DNA from 3 places in the Sporosarcina sp. P17b genome. Region 1 is predicted to be linked to each of the others. Evidence: riboswitches for the same ligand, from Rfam matches in the RefSeq annotation. Region 1 holds a riboswitch; each other region holds the start of a gene.
What was found. Region 1 has a riboswitch for S-adenosylmethionine ahead of CSV76_RS04565 (bifunctional homocysteine S-methyltransferase/methylenetetrahydrofolate reductase). Riboswitches for the same ligand answer to the same signal wherever they lie in the genome.
Positions count from the first base shown of each region.

Region 2: another riboswitch for S-adenosylmethionine. It lies ahead of mtnK (S-methyl-5-thioribose kinase); the one in region 1 lies ahead of CSV76_RS04565 (bifunctional homocysteine S-methyltransferase/methylenetetrahydrofolate reductase).
Region 3: another riboswitch for S-adenosylmethionine. It lies ahead of CSV76_RS10430 (methionine biosynthesis PLP-dependent protein); the one in region 1 lies ahead of CSV76_RS04565 (bifunctional homocysteine S-methyltransferase/methylenetetrahydrofolate reductase).

Region 1 covers NZ_PDYP01000003.1:104,561-110,536, reverse strand. Annotated here, with positions in the region: gene metH (methionine synthase) at 1-2,161, opposite strand, end outside; gene CSV76_RS04565 (bifunctional homocysteine S-methyltransferase/methylenetetrahydrofolate reductase) at 2,142-4,001, opposite strand; SAM riboswitch class I at 4,084-4,195, opposite strand; gene CSV76_RS04560 (hypothetical protein) at 4,360-4,557, shown strand; gene CSV76_RS04555 (biotin transporter BioY) at 4,685-5,287, shown strand; gene bioB (biotin synthase BioB) at 5,287-5,976, shown strand, end outside.
Region 2 covers NZ_PDYP01000017.1:13,423-19,398, reverse strand. Annotated here, with positions in the region: gene CSV76_RS14540 (molybdopterin-containing oxidoreductase family protein) at 1-1,256, shown strand, start outside; gene CSV76_RS14535 (2,3-diketo-5-methylthiopentyl-1-phosphate enolase) at 1,988-3,181, opposite strand; gene mtnK (S-methyl-5-thioribose kinase) at 3,181-4,386, opposite strand; SAM riboswitch class I at 4,460-4,562, opposite strand; gene CSV76_RS14525 (glycerol-3-phosphate dehydrogenase/oxidase) at 4,778-5,976, shown strand, end outside.
Region 3 covers NZ_PDYP01000007.1:133,939-139,914, reverse strand. Annotated here, with positions in the region: gene CSV76_RS10460 (LutB/LldF family L-lactate oxidation iron-sulfur protein) at 1-946, opposite strand, end outside; gene CSV76_RS10455 ((Fe-S)-binding protein) at 967-1,686, opposite strand; gene CSV76_RS10450 (FadR/GntR family transcriptional regulator) at 1,835-2,557, opposite strand; gene CSV76_RS10445 (methylated-DNA--[protein]-cysteine S-methyltransferase) at 2,563-3,078, opposite strand; gene CSV76_RS10440 (DMT family transporter) at 3,097-3,411, opposite strand; gene CSV76_RS10435 (DMT family transporter) at 3,414-3,752, opposite strand; SAM riboswitch class I at 3,910-4,011, shown strand; gene CSV76_RS10430 (methionine biosynthesis PLP-dependent protein) at 4,092-5,222, shown strand; gene CSV76_RS10425 (glucose 1-dehydrogenase) at 5,370-5,976, shown strand, end outside.

The DNA of each region.
Region 1 (5,976 bases):
CTTTAACTGTAGCTAAGATAATTTTACCTTTGCCCGAATCATCTTCTTTTTTCTCCATGAACTGTTCAAGATAGGATACCGAAGCTTTCATGACTCCAGCACTTTGTAGAACTTCTGCTACGATCAGCTGATTATCATTGAATAGACGGCCGACTTCAGCCATCCCTGTCATGAGCGGACCATTGATGATATCAAGCGGTTCGTCATATGTTTTTAAAGCGGAATCCAAGTCAGGAATTAAGCCTTCTTTTGTTCCTTCGACTATATAGTATGAAAGACGTTCAGCTACAGTTTTCGGTAGATCATCTTCTGTTTTTTCTTTTTTCTTACCACGATAAAAGTCTGCGAATGCTGCCAGTGTGTCATCCGTTGTGGAAAACAGTAGATCATCCGCCAGCTTTACTTCAGCCTCTGGAATCGAAGCATAACGTTCAAGTTTTTCTGTGTTTATAATCGCGTAATCAAGACCTGCTTGTGTACAGTGATACAAGTACACGGCATTTAATACTTCACGACCAACAGACGGTAGTCCGAATGATACGTTACTGACACCTAAAGTTGTTAGAGTACGTGGAAGCTTTTCTTTGATTAATCGAATTCCTTCAATCGTTTCTACTGCAGAGCCAATGTATTGCTCATCGCCTGTGCCGACAGGGAAGACGAGTGGATCGAAAATGATATCTTCGGGCGGAATCTGCCATTTATTGACGAGTAAATCATATGAACGTAACGCGACTTCAAGTTTGCGCTCTCTCGTTACAGCCATTCCAATTTCATCAATCGTTCCAACTACGACAGCTGCTCCATACTTTTTAACTAAAGGAAGTACCGCGTCAAAGCGTTCTTCACCATCTTCTAGGTTAATGGAGTTGATGATCGCCTTACCTTGTGAGAATTTCAGCGCTTCCGCAATAACATTTTCATCTGTCGAGTCAATGACTAGAGGGACTTTAACTTTCTTCACTACTTCTTGCATGAAGCGAGTCATATCATGCAACTCATCACGGTCGGGATTCGCAAGACAAATATCCAATACGTGTGCTCCACGTTTTACTTGTGCACGTGCGATTTCAGAAGCCTCTTCAAATTTCTCTTCTACGATCAGCTGCTTGAATTTACGCGAACCGATCACGTTCGTTCGTTCACCAATCAATAGAGGACGCATAGTTTCGTCATATAGTAATGGTTCGATACCTGAAACTGCATGGCCGTGAGGTTCCGCTATTTGGCGAGGCTTTAAGTCTTTTACTGCTTCTCTAATTGCACGAATGTGGTCAGGCGTCGTACCGCAGCAACCGCCAACCATATTTAGCCAGCCTTTTTCGGCAAAGCCTGCAAGCTTTTTTGATAGGGACTCAGGTGATTCGTGGTAATGTCCTTCCGCGTCCGGCAATCCAGCATTTGGATAGCACGTAACGTAGCTTGTCGCTAACTCTGATAATGAACGCAAGTGGTCTGTCATGAATTCAGGACCCGTTGCGCAGTTCAAGCCGACCGATAGAGGGTGAACGTGTTCAATGGAAATATAGAAGGATTCGATGCTTTGGCCTGCGAGAGTTGTACCCATAGGCTCGATTGTACCTGAAATCATAATGGGTATTTCGCGTCCAAGTTCTTCAAACGCCTTTTTAATGCCAATCGTACCAGCCTTTACGTTCAGCATATCCTGACTCGTTTCCATCAGAATCAAGTCACTGCCTGCTTCGATAAGTGCCTTTGCTTGAACGTAGAAATCATGAGATAGTTCATCGAACGTAATCCCACCTGTAACGGAAAGTGTCTTTGTCGTTGGTCCGATTGCACCTGCGACAAAACGTGGCCATTCCGGTGTAGAGAACTTCGCCGCACTCTTTTTTGCAATTTCAACTGACTTTGCATTAATTTCATTTGCGCGGTGACCTAGTGAAAATTCATTCAACACAAGGGGTGTACCACCAAACGTATTCGTGCAAATGATATCAGCGCCAGCTTCTAAGTACTCATCGTGAATCTTTTCTAAAACATCAGGGCGTAACACACTCATGTATTCGTTACATCCATCGTATTCTTCTCCGCCGAAGTCCTCTGTCGAGAAATCTTCCGCTTGTAGCATCGTCCCCATCGCACCGTCAATGATCAGGATTCGTTTATCTAGTTGTTCTTCAATAGGATGTCTCTGCATGTAGTAATTCCCTCTCCTTCTGCTCGTCTAATTCCTTAATATACTCATACAACTCTAACGTCATATCGTAACGAAGGAATGGTGTAATTAGATAGATACCTTTAAAGTATTTCGCTGCTGTATCAAGAAGTTCTTTTGCGATTTCCAGGCCAACTTCTGTCGATTGATCTCGATCATCACTGCACTGGCGCATTCTTTCCAATACTTCATCGGAAAGCTTAATGCCAGGTACTTCGTGATGCAAGAACTCTGCGTTTCGAATATTCGTCAACGGCATAATCCCAATAAAAATCGGTGTGTCCAAATGCTTCGTTGCTTCATATACTTCTATGATTTTTTCTTTTGTATAAACAGGTTGAGTGATAAAGTAGTCTGCGCCCGCTTCGATTTTCTTATCTAGCCGCTGTACGGCACGTTCCACTACGCGTACGTTCGGATTGAATGCTGCTGAAATAGAGAAGTTGGCTTTTTTGCGCAATGGCTTTCCAGAGAAGGAAATACCTTCATTCAACTTTTTGATTAATTGTATTAACTCCATACTGTTCACGTCATAAACGCTCGTAGCCCCTGGGAAATCTCCCACTTTCGTTGGGTCACCTGTTACCGCCAGCACATCCGTGATACCTAGTGCATCCAAACCCATCAAATGTGACTGCAATCCAATAAGATTGTGATCGCGACATGTCAAATGAACGAGCGGGCGAATATTGTGTTGCATTTTAATGATTGAGCCCATCGCCATATTACTGATACGAGGGGAGGCAAGTGAGTTGTCCGCCATTGTGATCGCGTCAACGCCTGCATCGTATAATACGTTCGCGCCTTTGACATAATCTTCTGTCTCTAAGTGGCGCGGTGTATCCAACTCTACAATCACCGTACGCTCTGTTTTGGCTTTTATGTGAAGTGGTTGGTGTTGTACAGGACTCGCTTCTTGGATGACGATAGGTTTTGACGGCTGTACGACTTTTTCTGTAATAGGCGCAAGTCTAGCTAACTGCGTTTTGGCTGCTTTAATATGTTTAGGCGTTGTACCGCAACATCCACCGATTAACCGAACCCCTTGATCGCGTAGTAGTACGGCAGCACGACCGAAATACTCTGCCTCTGATTCATAGACTATTCGTCCATCTTCTACGTCTAATAGGCTGGCGTTTGGATAAGCTGATAAAAATGCTTTTTTCGGTAACGTGACATTATCGAATGCTTGAATCGTGTGGTAAGGTCCTAAGCGACAGTTGACGCCTACAACGTCTGCACCGAGAGACTCAAGTTGGTGAAGAGCATCGTTTAATGAAAGTCCGTTTTGAAGTACACCGGGGTCATGCATAGAAACTTGTGCAATTAATGGCACGTCCGTAACTTTCTTTAATGTGCTAACAACAGATGCCAATTCTTCAAAATCATAATAGGTCTCCAATAAAAGACCGTCGGGATCACCTGTTAATAATGCGTTTGCTTGTTCTAATACGACTTTTTCTATTTCATCCAATGTAGCATCACTTTTACGAATGCCACGTAGACCGCCGATTGTGCCAAGAACGAATTGTCCGCCAGGTGCTGCTGCGCGCTTTGCGATTTGGATGGCTGCTTTATTGAATTCCGTCACATGACTTTCTAAACCGTAGCGAGCTAATTTAATCGCGTTAGCACTGTATGTGTTCGTTTGGATGATATCTGCACCCGCTGCGATATAGTCTTGGTGAATTTGCTCTATAATTTCGGGCTTTTCTATGTTTAGCTCTTCATAACAATAATCAATTCCGTAAGAATATAAAATCGTCCCCATTGCCCCATCTGCTGTTAGGACATTTGTTTGTAGTTTCTCTAGCAATGACATGTTCCCATCTCCCCTTTGCTTTTCTAATCAAAAAAAGCCTTCAAGTATATTAGAAGGCTTTGTAATCTCAATGACTAGTTCCCTCTCATCTTTTCAGTGCGTCAATTTGACAGACTGCTGGAAGTAGCACCTTGCCTAAACGGCTGGTTGCTGAAGCGTCGACGGGCCAGTCCCTCAGCTTCTCTTGATAAGATACGATTCTTATTCAATTATTTTGATTATTCTAACCACATCATAGCGGCTTTGTTGTTCTTCGTCAAGTGAACATTCAGTGAAGTTCGTAGTCGGGATTTGCAACATAGAGAAATTGCGATATTTATGATAAAGTTAAAGGAGTAAATTGAAAAGGTGAGGAATTATGCGGTTCTTTAAATACTCATTTCCAATCGCTGTTCTTGTAGGTACTCTTGCTTGGATCATGATAGGTAATAGTTACGAAGAAGTTACTTATGATATGCGCGTGTACATTACGATTGCAGCTGCAATATTTAGTGGTTTAATTTCAAGCGTTCTGTTCCGTAAAGAAAAGGAAGAACAGATTGATAAGAAGAAGTAGGCTGTCAGCATGATGCTGCAGTCTTTTTTTTTATTTATTTTTAGAGTTAACTTAAAAATAAATAGTGTTGACACAATGTGAGTTAACCTCTATTATTTTTATGGTAACTAATATAAAAAGAGGTGACATGATGGCAACTGCAACAGAGAGTCGACCGGTCAGTAGATTCAATGCACTAACCATTGTATACAGTGGAATGTTCGCATCATTAATGATGATTGGAGCAAATATTACATCCTTCGTGCCGTTTTTAGTAGTTGGTGGAGTGCCTATTACATTGCAAACGTTTTTCGCGATCTTATCGGGACTATTACTCGGCAGCCGTCTAGGTGCATTATCTATGACGGTGTATATGTTAATAGGGCTAGCGGGTGCACCGGTCTTCGCAAGATTTTCAGGCGGATTCGGTCAGATATTAAGTCCGACGTTCGGTTTTATTGTTACTTTCATTCTAATTGCTTATGTAGCGGGAAAGATTGTCGAGCGAAATCAGACCCTGCCTGCTTTTATTACCGCTGCGCTAGTCGCTACCGCAATCAACTACATACTAGGTACAAGTTGGATGTATTTTGCGTATAAGATGTGGGCTGCTGCACCCGAGGTGTTTTCTTATAAGATCGCATGGCTATGGATGATGCCTCCACTGCCAAAAGATCTAATTCTAGCTGTGTTGTCAGGCATGTTTGCGTTCAGAATATCAAAACACTTGAAAGTGAGGCGTACATTATAATGAATTACCAACAACTCGCTACTAGAGTACTAGAAGGACATGTATTAACCGACGAGGAATCACTTGCACTATTAAACAGCCCAGATGAAGATTTACTATTATTACTGCATGCAACGTACTCGATTCGATCACATTATTTCGGAAATAAAGTAAAGTTGAATATGATCATCAATACGAAATCAGGTTTATGTCCGGAGAACTGTGGTTATTGCGCTCAGTCCATCGTTTCAAAAGCGCCTGTCGAAAAGTATGCAATGATGAAATCAGAAGAGATACTTGAAGGTGCGGAGCGTGCGGCAGCCAATAAAGCAGGCACTTATTGCATCGTTGCAAGTGGACGGGGACCACGTGACAGTGAACTGGACATAGTCATTGACTCTGTTAAACAAATTAAAGAAAAGCATAAAGGAATGACGGTATGTGCTTGCCTAGGAATTTTGAAGCCAGGACAAGCGACTCGTTTGAAAGAGGCAGGAGTAGATCGCTACAACCACAACTTGAACACATCCGCAGAGCATCACGAAAGTATAACAACGTCGCACACATACGAAGATCGTGTAAACACTGTAGGATTGGCCAAAGAAGCAGGCATTTCTCCGTGTTCAGGCGTCATCGTCGGCATGCGTGAAACAAAGCAAGACATTATCTCTATGGCACGTAGCCTGCGCGAACTGGACGCAGACTCCATA
Region 2 (5,976 bases), on a different contig from region 1:
GGGAACATGTAAAGCACTACGATCCCCAAACGGTTTCCGCCATTACGGGCGTGCCGAAGGAAGATATCTATGAATTGGCCCGGATGTATGGAACCGTCTCCCCTTCCATGATTCGCATTGGCAATGGGTTGCAGCATCATGATAACGGGGGAATGATGGTCCGGACAATTTCCTGCTTGCCTGCTTTGACAGGGCAATGGGAATTGAAAGGCGGAGGGGCCCTCAAATCGAATTCCGACTATTTGACGCATAATACAGCCGCACTGGAACGTCCTGAACTTCAGGTAGTGCCAACGCGCAGATTCAATATGAATTTATTGGGACAAGTATTACTGGAGGAACAACAGCCGATTCGCTCTTTGTACGTCTATAATAGCAACCCCGCCGTTGTGGCACCGGATGCCAATAAAGTACGGGATGGCTTAGCACGCGAAGATTTATTCACAGTTGTCCATGATTTGTTTTTGACAGACACTGCCTTGTATGCGGACATTGTTCTGCCAGCGACATCCGCTTTTGAAAACACAGACATCTATACGTCCTTCTGGCATCACTACATCCATTTGCAGGAACCCGTCATCGATACTTATGGGGACAGTAAATCCAACCCGGACGTTTTCAGATTGCTGGCACGGGCAATGGGCTTTGATGAGCAACCATTTCTAGATGATGACGCGGAAATGGTTAACCAAGCGTTAAGCCAACTGTCCAATCCTTATTTATCCGAGGTGTCGTATGCTGCCTTAAAGGAAAAACGTTATATGAAAGCGAGCGGTACCGGCAATCTATTGAACAATTTAAAGACACCGAGCGGAAAAATCGAGTTGTATTCGGAACAGATGAAATCGGCAGGATTCCCGGCCCTTCCTACGTATATCCCGATTATCCAGGATTCCGATCATCCTTTACTTTATGTACCTGCAATTAACCATAACTTCATGAACACGATTTTTTCGAACAATGAAAAACATATCAAGCTTGAGAAAGCACCTAAGTTGTTCATGAATCGGCTAGATGCGGAAAGTCGGGGAATTGAAGACGGAGCGGCTGTCCGTATATGGAATGAGCGCGGGGAATGTGAGTTTACTGTTTCCGTCGGCGAGCAAGTTCTTCCTGGCGTTGTTGTCAGTCAAGGGATTTGGGGAGATAAGTCGGGTCAAAAACGCCTTGTGAATGCTTTGACGCCAGATCGGATTGCCGATATGGGCGGCGGTGCAACGTTCTTCTCCGGGCGGGTTGAGGTGGCGGGTTTATAACTAGATATGTTGAATTAAAGAACCCCACTGAATCCGCTATGACTACCCCTTTAGGGTGAACATTATTGAGAGAGAGTTGCGCGAAGCGGAGTGTGGATTGTAATTCGCTTGGCGCTTTGGGGATGCCTTTGCCGCGCCTGCGCTGGGGTGTCCCATTATTGAAAGTATTTGGGTGATGTATAGACCGAGATTATAATGTGATTACTATTTGATACTAATTTCATTGAAGATAGACGCACTATAGGGTACAGGTCTTATCCCCGCTAATGAAATGCGCTTTCCTCCACAGAGACCATCCAGCGAAGGCGCGACTTCGTGGTAGCCGAAGCGATAAGACAAAAAGGGGTCTTCTTTCTGGCTTATCGCGGGAGGCATCCACAAAGCGCAGAAGCGATATTAGCGGGAACTCCAATTCTATCCATTGTATAGGGACTGTTGTTAAATGCTTTCTCTCGGTTTATGTATATTAGTCGATATTGCAACCTAAATAGTAGTGGATTAGAAGGAGTGCAGGTTTAATCCCCAATAACGAAATACGCTTTCTAACCTGGACCATCCAGCGAAGGCGCGCCTACGTGGTAGCCAAAGCGATAAGACTGAAAGTGGTTTCCTTTCTGGCTTATCGCGAGAGGCATCCACAAAGCGGCGAAGCGTTATTAGCAAGATTTCTGATTCATTCTATCTAAAAAAACGAGCCTCTTGGATACAACCCCAGGAGGCTCGTTTTGTTCTTATACTGACTCGACAACGCCCCATTGGTCAATGGCGCGTTTCAGAGGTTCTGATGTTTTTGCCGCTTCTTCGAGAGAAATTTGTTTGACACTTGCGTCAATCGCCGCCCGGAATGCTTTGGCACCTTGCGTCGGTCCATCGGGATGGCCGAATATTCCGCCACCAGCATTGACGACAAGATTATCTCCAAAATCTTTCAGTAATTGTGGCACCATGCCTGGATGGATTCCAGCGGACGGAACGGCAAATGTTTTTTCGAAGCCATTGTCTTCAATCAACGCTTCATTAATTGCCAACGCATCGAACCGCGAAATGGCGACATTGCCATATGAGCTTGGGAACAAGGATAGATCTCCACCGATTAGCCGCGTTAATTTTCCTACCAATAACGAGTAAGAGAATCCGCCACCCGCTTGTCCCGCGAGAACGCCGGATAATGCGGAATGTGCCACAATCGGCAAACTGATATTGTTATTTTCACGCAGCGTTTGAAGTACATCCAAACCGTACGCGTGGACGTTGAATAATAACGCGTTCGCGCCAAGCGCTGCCGCCTGTTCCGCCTTGTCGTGAAGCTCATTCGTCCGTCCCGACAAGTTCACTGCATACAATGCCCGATTTCCGGTCTGTTCATAATGCCGATCGATAATGTCTTTTGCTGTTGTAATTCGCTTGTAAAACGGTGTTAATTCATTCTCAAAAAGAATTTCATCGTCTTTGATGAGATCGACACCGCCGGCTAACAGTTCTTCCAGTTGGGCTGAGAAAAAGGAAAGATCTCTTCCCATGACTCCCTTGAAGATGGCTTTCAGTAATGGGCGATCCATTACATTCAACTGCTCGCGAATCCCTTTCGTACCGAATCGTGGCCCTGGAAATTGTGCGAGCAATTGTTTGCCAAAATCCAAGTCGATTAATTCATAGCCTTCAAAAAAGGATAACTTGCCATAGACAGTCGTGAAAATCGCGGGAAGGTCTGCCGAATAATTAGCGGACGGATAAAAGATTTTCACCGTGTCCTTTACTTCCCCTTTTTCCACAGAAACAACTTCACCTTTATGGTGCTTCAATTGCTGCTGTTCAAGATGCGGAATGTCTGTCCAAGACCCAATTGTAAGCCCTAGGGCATGTTGCTCCGCTATTTTTTCTTGCTCTGGATGTGTCGGAAATAGATAAGTGGCTGTAACTCCCATTAAAATTCCTCCTTGTGATTACTGTCGATGAACCAGCTCTCCAATTCTTCCAAAGAGCGTATTGCGTGACGGTTAAGTATCAAATACTTTCCGAGCTCCAACACTTTTTTCCTTCTGGTCATTCTTTTTTGTTCATCTTCTTCATAATTCAAATCGTCAATTTGTGCAATACCTATGGAGCGGCGGACCAATTCGCACCCTGCATACCCCAGCATATCGGCAAATTTTCCGTCCATTACATGCGTCAGAAAACCCTCGAGTTGTGTATAAGGCTCATTGGATTCTTCTCTCCATAATTGGGCGAATGTATCGGTGTACGCATACCATGTTTCCCGCGCTTGTTCATAGCGCTTCGTTTGAAATTCAGGATGACCGATTCCATTTAACAACAAGCTTGCGATGAAATGCCCCATGTCAAATCCGAAAGGCCCAAAACAAGCAAACTCGGTATCGAATACAACTGTTTTGTCATCCCCCATGAATATTGCACCACTATGTAAGTCGCTATGAATGAGAGCATCCGCTTTCGTCATGAACTTATGTTTTAACTTCGCCACTTCCAGCTTTAACTGGTGATCTTGACTCAGAAATAACACATCATTTTTCAGGCCTTCTTCAAAGTAATTGCTGTCATGCGAATTGTAGGGACAATCGAAAGAAAGCTCTTCCGTCATTTCCCGCATGGCTGGATTTGTAAAAGAAGCATTCAATTCTTTCTTTACTTTTGGATCTAGGTAGAAATCGGACGTATAAAAAGTGGTTTTCGCACTGAATACACCTATGTCCTTCGCAAATACGGCAGATTCCGTCCCATTATTCAAAGCCGTGCGTCCCATTTCCATCGGATGCATGTCTTCCATCACAACAATTGCCATGATTTCATCCAGATGATGCACTTTCGGAACAGAACCGGGAATGATATTATCGTATTCCTGTAATACTTTTGCTTCTAGGACGACCCGGTCAATCGGAATAGGCATCGACTCCCCTACAATCCTCGCGTAAGGTACAGCCTGTTTGAGTATCAAGCTCTTCTGTTCCCCGGTTAATCGATAAACATGATTAATCTTCCCATCACTTACCTCCGTCACAATCACTTGTTCCTGTTCACTAAAGAAGTCACGCTTTTTAACATACTTCACAATTTCATTGATTTCTAAGAATGCATAGGTTGCTAGTTCCTGATGACTACTTGATATATTCATGTCATTTCCTCCTTCTGTATCGTCTATGATGATAAAAAAACCCCTTCAGTTAAGAAGAGGTTTTTCACACAACTTCTTATCTATCAGCATAAATGCTGTAAGAATTAGCACCGTGCTCAATTGAGTCGGTTGCCGGGCTTCATCGGGCTTTTCCCTCCACCTGCTCCTGATAAGAGTATATTTATTATTTTTAATTACCATTAGATTCGCACAACGCATATGAAATTATAGCATGACTCTTACCCATTGTCTATTTTATCGAAACCCACCAAATAGTTAAAACACTTTCTACATGTTACTATTTCTAAACCTTTTGTAAATCAATAGATTTAGTTATCTAAATTGTAGTATAATTAATGAACGAATACAATATGTGGAGGCTTTAAATAGAATGAGTGAACAACCTAATGGATTACAAAAAAATGAAGTGCTTGCAAGATTACAAGCGGAAGAATTTGATGTATTAATCATCGGGGGCGGAATCACGGGGGCTGGAATCGCCTTAGATGCAGCCAGTCGTGGAATGAAAACAGTACTTGTGGAAATGCAGGATTTTGCTGCAGGGACGTCCAGCCGTTCTACAAAAATGATCCATGGCGGCTTGCGATACCTGAAAAATCTTGAAGTGAAGATCGTTGCGGAAGTAGGTAAAGAGCGGGCGGTCGTCTATGAAAATGGACCCCATGTGACGAACCCAGAGTGGCTGCTTTTGCCAATTTATAAGGACGGTTCAATGGGTAAATTCACTACCTCCATCGGATTGCGCGTCTATGACTTTTTGGCGGGCGTGAAAAAAGAAGAACGAAAAAGCATGTTGACCAGAGAAAGAGCGTTGCATGCGGAGCCTAAACTCAAGCAAGAAGGGTTACTTGGAGCTGGCCGTTTCGTCGAATACAGATCGGATGATGCGAGACTGACGATTGAAGTGATGAAAGAAGCTGTTAGTCAAGGCGCAACTGTATTCAATTATACAAAAGTAACTGATTTTATTTACAATGGAGGAAAAGTTGCAGGCGTATGCGTGGTCGACCAGCTAAATGGCAAAATAAGTGAAATACGCGCAAAAACAATAGTGAACGCCGCCGGGCCATGGGTAAATACATTGAGGGAGAAAGACAACTCCTTGGATTCAAGGGAAATTCGTTTGACGAAGGGCATTCATCTCGTTTTTGACCAAAGTGTATTCCCTTTGAATCAGATTGTTTACTTTGACACACCGGATGGCCGGATGGTATTGGCAATCCCACGGGACGGGAAAACGTACGTTGGGACGACAGACACTGATTACAAAGGGGACATGGTTCATCCCCGAATGACCGTAAGCGACCGCGATTACTTGATGGCCGCAATTGCTCTCATTTTTCCGAAGTTGACCATTGCGGCGAGCGATATTGAATCCAGCTGGGTTGGGCTACGGCCTTTAATCAATGAAAAAGGTAAAGGGGCATCCGAAGTTTCAAGAAAAGATGAAATTTGGGAGTCCGCTTCTGGCTTAATCACAGTTGCCGGTGGAAAACTGACGGGCTATCGAAAAATGGCGGAAACGATTGTAGATGTCGTTGCATCAAAACTCAAAACAGATATAGGAAT
Region 3 (5,976 bases), on a different contig from region 1:
AACGGATACATTGCAGTACGGACTGGAATTCCGTTCCTAATATTTCAGAACGTCCGTTATCGACTATCACTAAGTGAAACTCTTCAGGTCCATCTATATCTCCTTCATCGCGAGGACCTGTTAATGCCGTTACATAACTTGTTAATTTTTGTCCTACTGCACTTCGTGTCAATAAACTAACTAGCACTTCGAATTCTTCAAAGGAAGGTACTACCCGTTCCATCCCCATGACGGTAATTTGGGTTTTTGGCAACGCGGATACAAGTCGCGCATTGCCTTCATTGGTTACAAGACTAATAGAGCCAGTTTCAGCTATAGCAAAGTTGCATCCTGTAATACCGATATCCGCATCTAGAAATTCCTGACGCAGTTTTTCCCGTGCATGCAAAGCTAATTCTTCGGGTTTGGATGTATTATGATAATCTAATTTCTCCGCGAACACTTCGCGGATTTGTTCTCTGTTTTTATGAAGAGCTGGTGCTACGATGTGGGACGGTGGGTCATGGTCGTCTACTTGTAGAATATACTCGCCTAAATCCGTCTCGATTACTTCACATCCAGCTTCTTCTAAAACAGCATTCAAATTAATCTCTTCCGTTACCATAGATTTTGACTTCACAACTTTTTTGCCATCTTTTTCTTTGATAACATTACGAACATAGTTACTCGCTTCTTCAGCGGTTTTGGCAAAGAAGACATGGCCGCCACGCTCTGCTACATTTTCACTTAGCTGGTATAAATAAAAGTCTAGATTTTCTAGAACATGCTGACGAATTTCTTCTCCATGCGAACGCCATTCTTCCCAACTGCCCAATTCTTCCGCGGCATCCAATCGTCTACCATGCAAACGCTCCTGAGCACTTGCCACTGCTTGTCTCATAAAATCGTCTGCTATATTGTCTTTTGTTCGATCCGTAAAATTTTTCTTGCTGAATTTCATCGACATACTTATCACCTCACTTTTATTTACTCGTGGCTATTTAATACTTGTGCGATGTGCATTACACGGATCGGCTTACCGACCCGTTCTGCACGCCCTCCAATATTCATCAGGCAACCACAGTCCGCTCCAATTAAATAATCTGCTTCTGTCGCCATGGCACTATTGACTTTCTCATCTACCATTTGTTCCGAAATATCTCCCATCTTGACGGAGAACGTCCCACCGAAACCACAGCAATTATGCGCGTTTGGTAGCGGGATCATTTCGAGACCTTCCACCTGATCCAATAGTTTTCTAGGTTCTTCACTGGCACCTAGTAATCTCGTCATATGGCAAGAGGGATGATAAGTCGCTTTTCCTGTCAATTTTGCTCCTACATTTTCGACTTGCAAAACATTCACAAGAAACTGTGTGAATTCATACGTTTTATCCGCTAGCTTCTGTGCTCGTGGTAACCAATTCGGATCGTCTTTAAAGACGTCCGGGTACAATTTAAACATTGTCGCACATGATCCAGAAGGTGTAACTACGTATTCAGCGTCCTCAAACGTCTTAATCATATTCTTCATAGCTGACTTTGAACTTTCAACATATCCACTGTTATAGGCAGGTTGTCCGCAACATACCTGTCCTTTGGGAAATGACAACTCACAGCCTTGTCTCTCCAATACTTCCACCATGTCTTTGCCTGCGTCTGCATAAAACATATCAACCAAACATGTTATAAATAAGCTAACCTTCATCCCTTTCACCTCTTCGCAATATCTTTATAGTCAACAGGTCATCAGATGACTAACTTTTTACATAGCATACTATACTTATCCTTCCATTAACAGAGCATTCATTCATTATTATTAAAAAATTCACTCAACGTATAGTGAGTGAACAGTGTTATTCATGTACCGACTGCCAATATGTCGTTAACACAGACTCTACATTCAACAAGTGGGCTTGCATGGTACTAGCCGCTTTTTCTGGTTGCTGTGATTGAATAGCTAAAAAGATCGCCTCATGTTCATCGTGTAAACGCTCTACTGTTGCTGTTTCTGTGTAGAGACAAATGCGACGCGTCTCTCTCATCGATTCACTCATCAACTCGGCTACTTGACTTAATAAGTTTAGCAATAACGGATTTTTTGTTGCTTCTGCGATGGCAAAATGAAAGTCCAGATCCGCTTTTTCTCCCAGTAGAATATCTCCGGCATGCTCCTTCATTTCATGAAGCGCCGTTTCCATTTTCTCCAAATCATCTGCTGTACGTGATTCCGCTGCATTCGCCGCCGCTCCGGTCTCCACTATTTTTCTTACAGCCAATAAGTGTTGAATATCCTGTTGATTCATAAGCATGGCACTTTGCAGAGGAAAGATTAGATCGACAGAAGAGAACTCCTTGACGTATGTACCCTCTCCCTGACGCATTTCAATCAGTCCTCTAGCACGTAATGTAGATAAGGCTTCACGGATTGTAGATCTGCCAACGGTAAAGTTTTCAGCCAGTTGCTGTACAGAGTCCAATTTGTCACCCGGTTTTAACTCTCCCGACTGTATAGAGTTCAATAAACTATCTGCTACTTCTTCATATATTTTCTTTGGTTTAATTTGCTTATATTTCATCTTGCTCACTCCGTCCTATCACTAACCCAGCTTATCTTCTCTAATTGTAATAAACTTTGCTTACAATCCTTGCCATCGCGGTAGCCTGATAAACTTCCGTCTTTTGCAATAACACGGTGACAGGGTACTACAATCAACACGGGGTTTTTACCTATTGCAGATGCCACCGCACGAACAGAAGATACATTTCCTATACGTTCCGCTATATTTGAATATGTACGAGTTTCCCCATACGGTATTTGTTGAAGGGCTTGCCATACTTGTTGCTGAAATAGTGTCCCTTTTAAATCGAAGGAAACCGTTGGGAAGTTCGTTATTGTACCTGATAAGTACTCTTTCAACTCACTTATATAGACTGTTAACTTCGTTTTGTCTTCTATTAATCCTTCCGTATCAGAGCGTTTCAACCATTCCTTTAATCGCTCTACACTATCGTCAGCCATTCCGACATAGCACAGTCCCTTTTCCGTAGCTGCCAGTGTCACTAGCCATTCATTAAATTCAAATTGTGTCCAATACACCAAAATATTCACTCTCCTTCATCCGAATAGTTTTAAGCCCACAGCCCCTAGAATAATGAGCGAAAGAAAGAAAAGACGTTTGAGGCTGGCGGATTCTTTGAAAATCAATATTCCCATCAACACGGCTCCAGCTGCTCCAAATCCTGTCCAAACCGCATAAGCTGTGCTCATCTGAATTTCTCTCATCGCAAGTGACAAGAAAATAAAGCCGAAGCCAAATACCCCTACAATGAGAAATAATCGTTTAATGGAACGCTTTTGCAAGTAATAATTGATACTCATTACACCGAAAATTTCACCGAGACTGGCAATAGCTAGATACACCCATGCCATTATCAGCCACCTCCTTCTGCATCCACCTGATCATCGTCCGTTGTAAGCTTAATGCCAACTACGCCAATGACAATCAAACCGATGAACGATAGCGTAACCCATGTGAACGCTGCATGAAAGACGAATATATCCACTAATAGGATAGCGGCGGCGCCGGATCCTGTAAAGACTGCATACACCGTACCCGAAGGCAATTTTTCACAAGCCTTAATAATGAAATAAAAACTAAAGATAATGGCCACACCGGTTCCAGTCCATTGGAGTACTGTGTCAGAGTACCGAAGACCGACTACCCAGAGGATTTCTATAACTGCCGCCAATACGACGTAACTCCAAGCCATAAGGAAGACTCCCCCCATCGTGATGCGTATCTAGTAAGTATAGCAAATATTTTACTGAAACAAAAAAATCATCTGATCGCACTTTAAAGGAAGCTTGCATCTAGTATATCTGCATGATAGAATAAATTCGTCAACAGTTTTGCCTATATTGCGAATATTCTTATCGAGAGAGACGGAGGGATAGGCCCAGAGATGTCTCAGCAACCAGCCACAGGCACGGTGCTAAATCCAAGGGTGACAATCACCTTGAAGATGAGAATATTGTATACACTTGTATGTTCGAGGGCCTATTCGAAAAGAAGAGGTTCTTTTTTATTTTTTCTAGGGGGATGGATATTCATGACAAACAACGGATTAGAAACAAGACTAGTACAACTTGGCAACCATAGCGATGAGAAAACCGGCGCAGTCAACACACCAATTTACTTGTCAACAGCTTATCATCATCAAGGACTAGGCAAGTCAACAGGGTATGATTACACACGCACAAAAAATCCAACACGTTCTGTTTTAGAAGAAGGAATTGCAAACTTGGAATCAGGAGATCAAGGATTCGCATGTAGCTCTGGGATGGCTGCCATTCAACTAATATTATCTTTATTTAAGGCTGGTTCAGAATTATTGGCGCCTGAAGACTTATACGGCGGCACGTATCGCTTATTTAATCAATATGAAGAAATGTATAATGTGAAGACTCGTTACCTTTCGTTCAATGATGTAGCAGAAGTCGAGCAAGCGATTACGGATCAAACAAAAGCGATTTTCCTAGAAACACCTACGAACCCGCTAATGCAAAATATAACAATCCGTACGTATGCGGAATTGGCTCAAAAGCATAATGTATTGTTGATCGTCGACAACACATTCTTGACACCTTATTTCCAGCGCCCAATCGAAGAAGGCGCAGATATTGTCATCCATAGTGCAACAAAATATATCGGTGGACATAATGATGTGCTAGCAGGTCTTGTCGTCGCTAAGGGTGAAGAATTATGTGAACGGTTATTTACAAACCACAATGCAATCGGTGCTACATTGTCCCCTCTTGATTCATGGCTTGTTGTACGCGGTTTAAAGACACTGCACTTACGCATGAAACAACATGACGCAAATGCAAAGGCGATGGTATCATATTTAGAACAAGAACCTCTTATTGTAGATGTGCTCTACGCAGGAATCGGTGGTATGTTGTCATTCCGAGTGCAGAACAGTGAGTGGGTTGGACCATTCCTAGAGAGTATGAATCTAATTTCATTTGCGGAGAGTTTAGGAGGAGTCGAAAGCTTCATCACGTATCCAACTACGCAGACGCATATGGATATTCCATTGGAAGAACGTAATCGTCGCGGAGTAGATGACCGACTGCTGCGTTTCTCAGTGGGCGTGGAAGACGTGGAAGATTTAATTGCAGATGTGAAACAAGCACTTTACGCTGCAAAAGAGGTAGTAGAAGGTGTCAAAGTACAATAATGTATGACCAACAGCTTAAACAGTCAATTTCATTTTGACGGTTCAAGCTGTTTTTGATTTGATCGAAATAAAACGAATAACTTCATTAGTTAGACGTTAAAGTATATAATAGAATGAGAAATACGAATACAATTGGAGGCGGCTTTAATGAAACGATTAGAAAATAAAGTAGCAGTAGTAACAGGTGCCGGATCTGGTATTGGACGAGAAATCGCTGAACTATATGCCCGTGAAGGTGCAAAACTGATCATTGCAGATATGAATATGGAAGGTGCAGAAGAAACTGTCCAGACTATCATAAGTGCAGGCGGTGAGGCTCTTGCGGTTAAAACAAACGTTACCATTGAAGAAGATGTACAAAACATGATTGATACAGCTGTTGAGCAATTCGGCACACTGGATATTCTAGTAAACAATGCGGGGATCATGGACAATATGTACTCTGCTGCTACAGTAACTGATGATGTATGGGACAAAGTTTTGGCAATCAACACAACAGGAGTAATGCGGGCAACTCGTAAAGCACTAGCTATATTCGAAGAGAAAAAAGCAGGTGTTATCGTTAATATGGCATCTATTTCAGCGGTCACTGGCGGACGTGGCGGTCTCGCATATACGGCGTCAAAACACGCAGTTGCAGGTATGACAAAAAGTGTCGCCTCTCAATTTGGCCCATTAAACATACGCTGTAATGCAATTGCTCCCGCACAAATACCGACCAACATTACAAACAGTTTAGTTCAACCTGATGAAT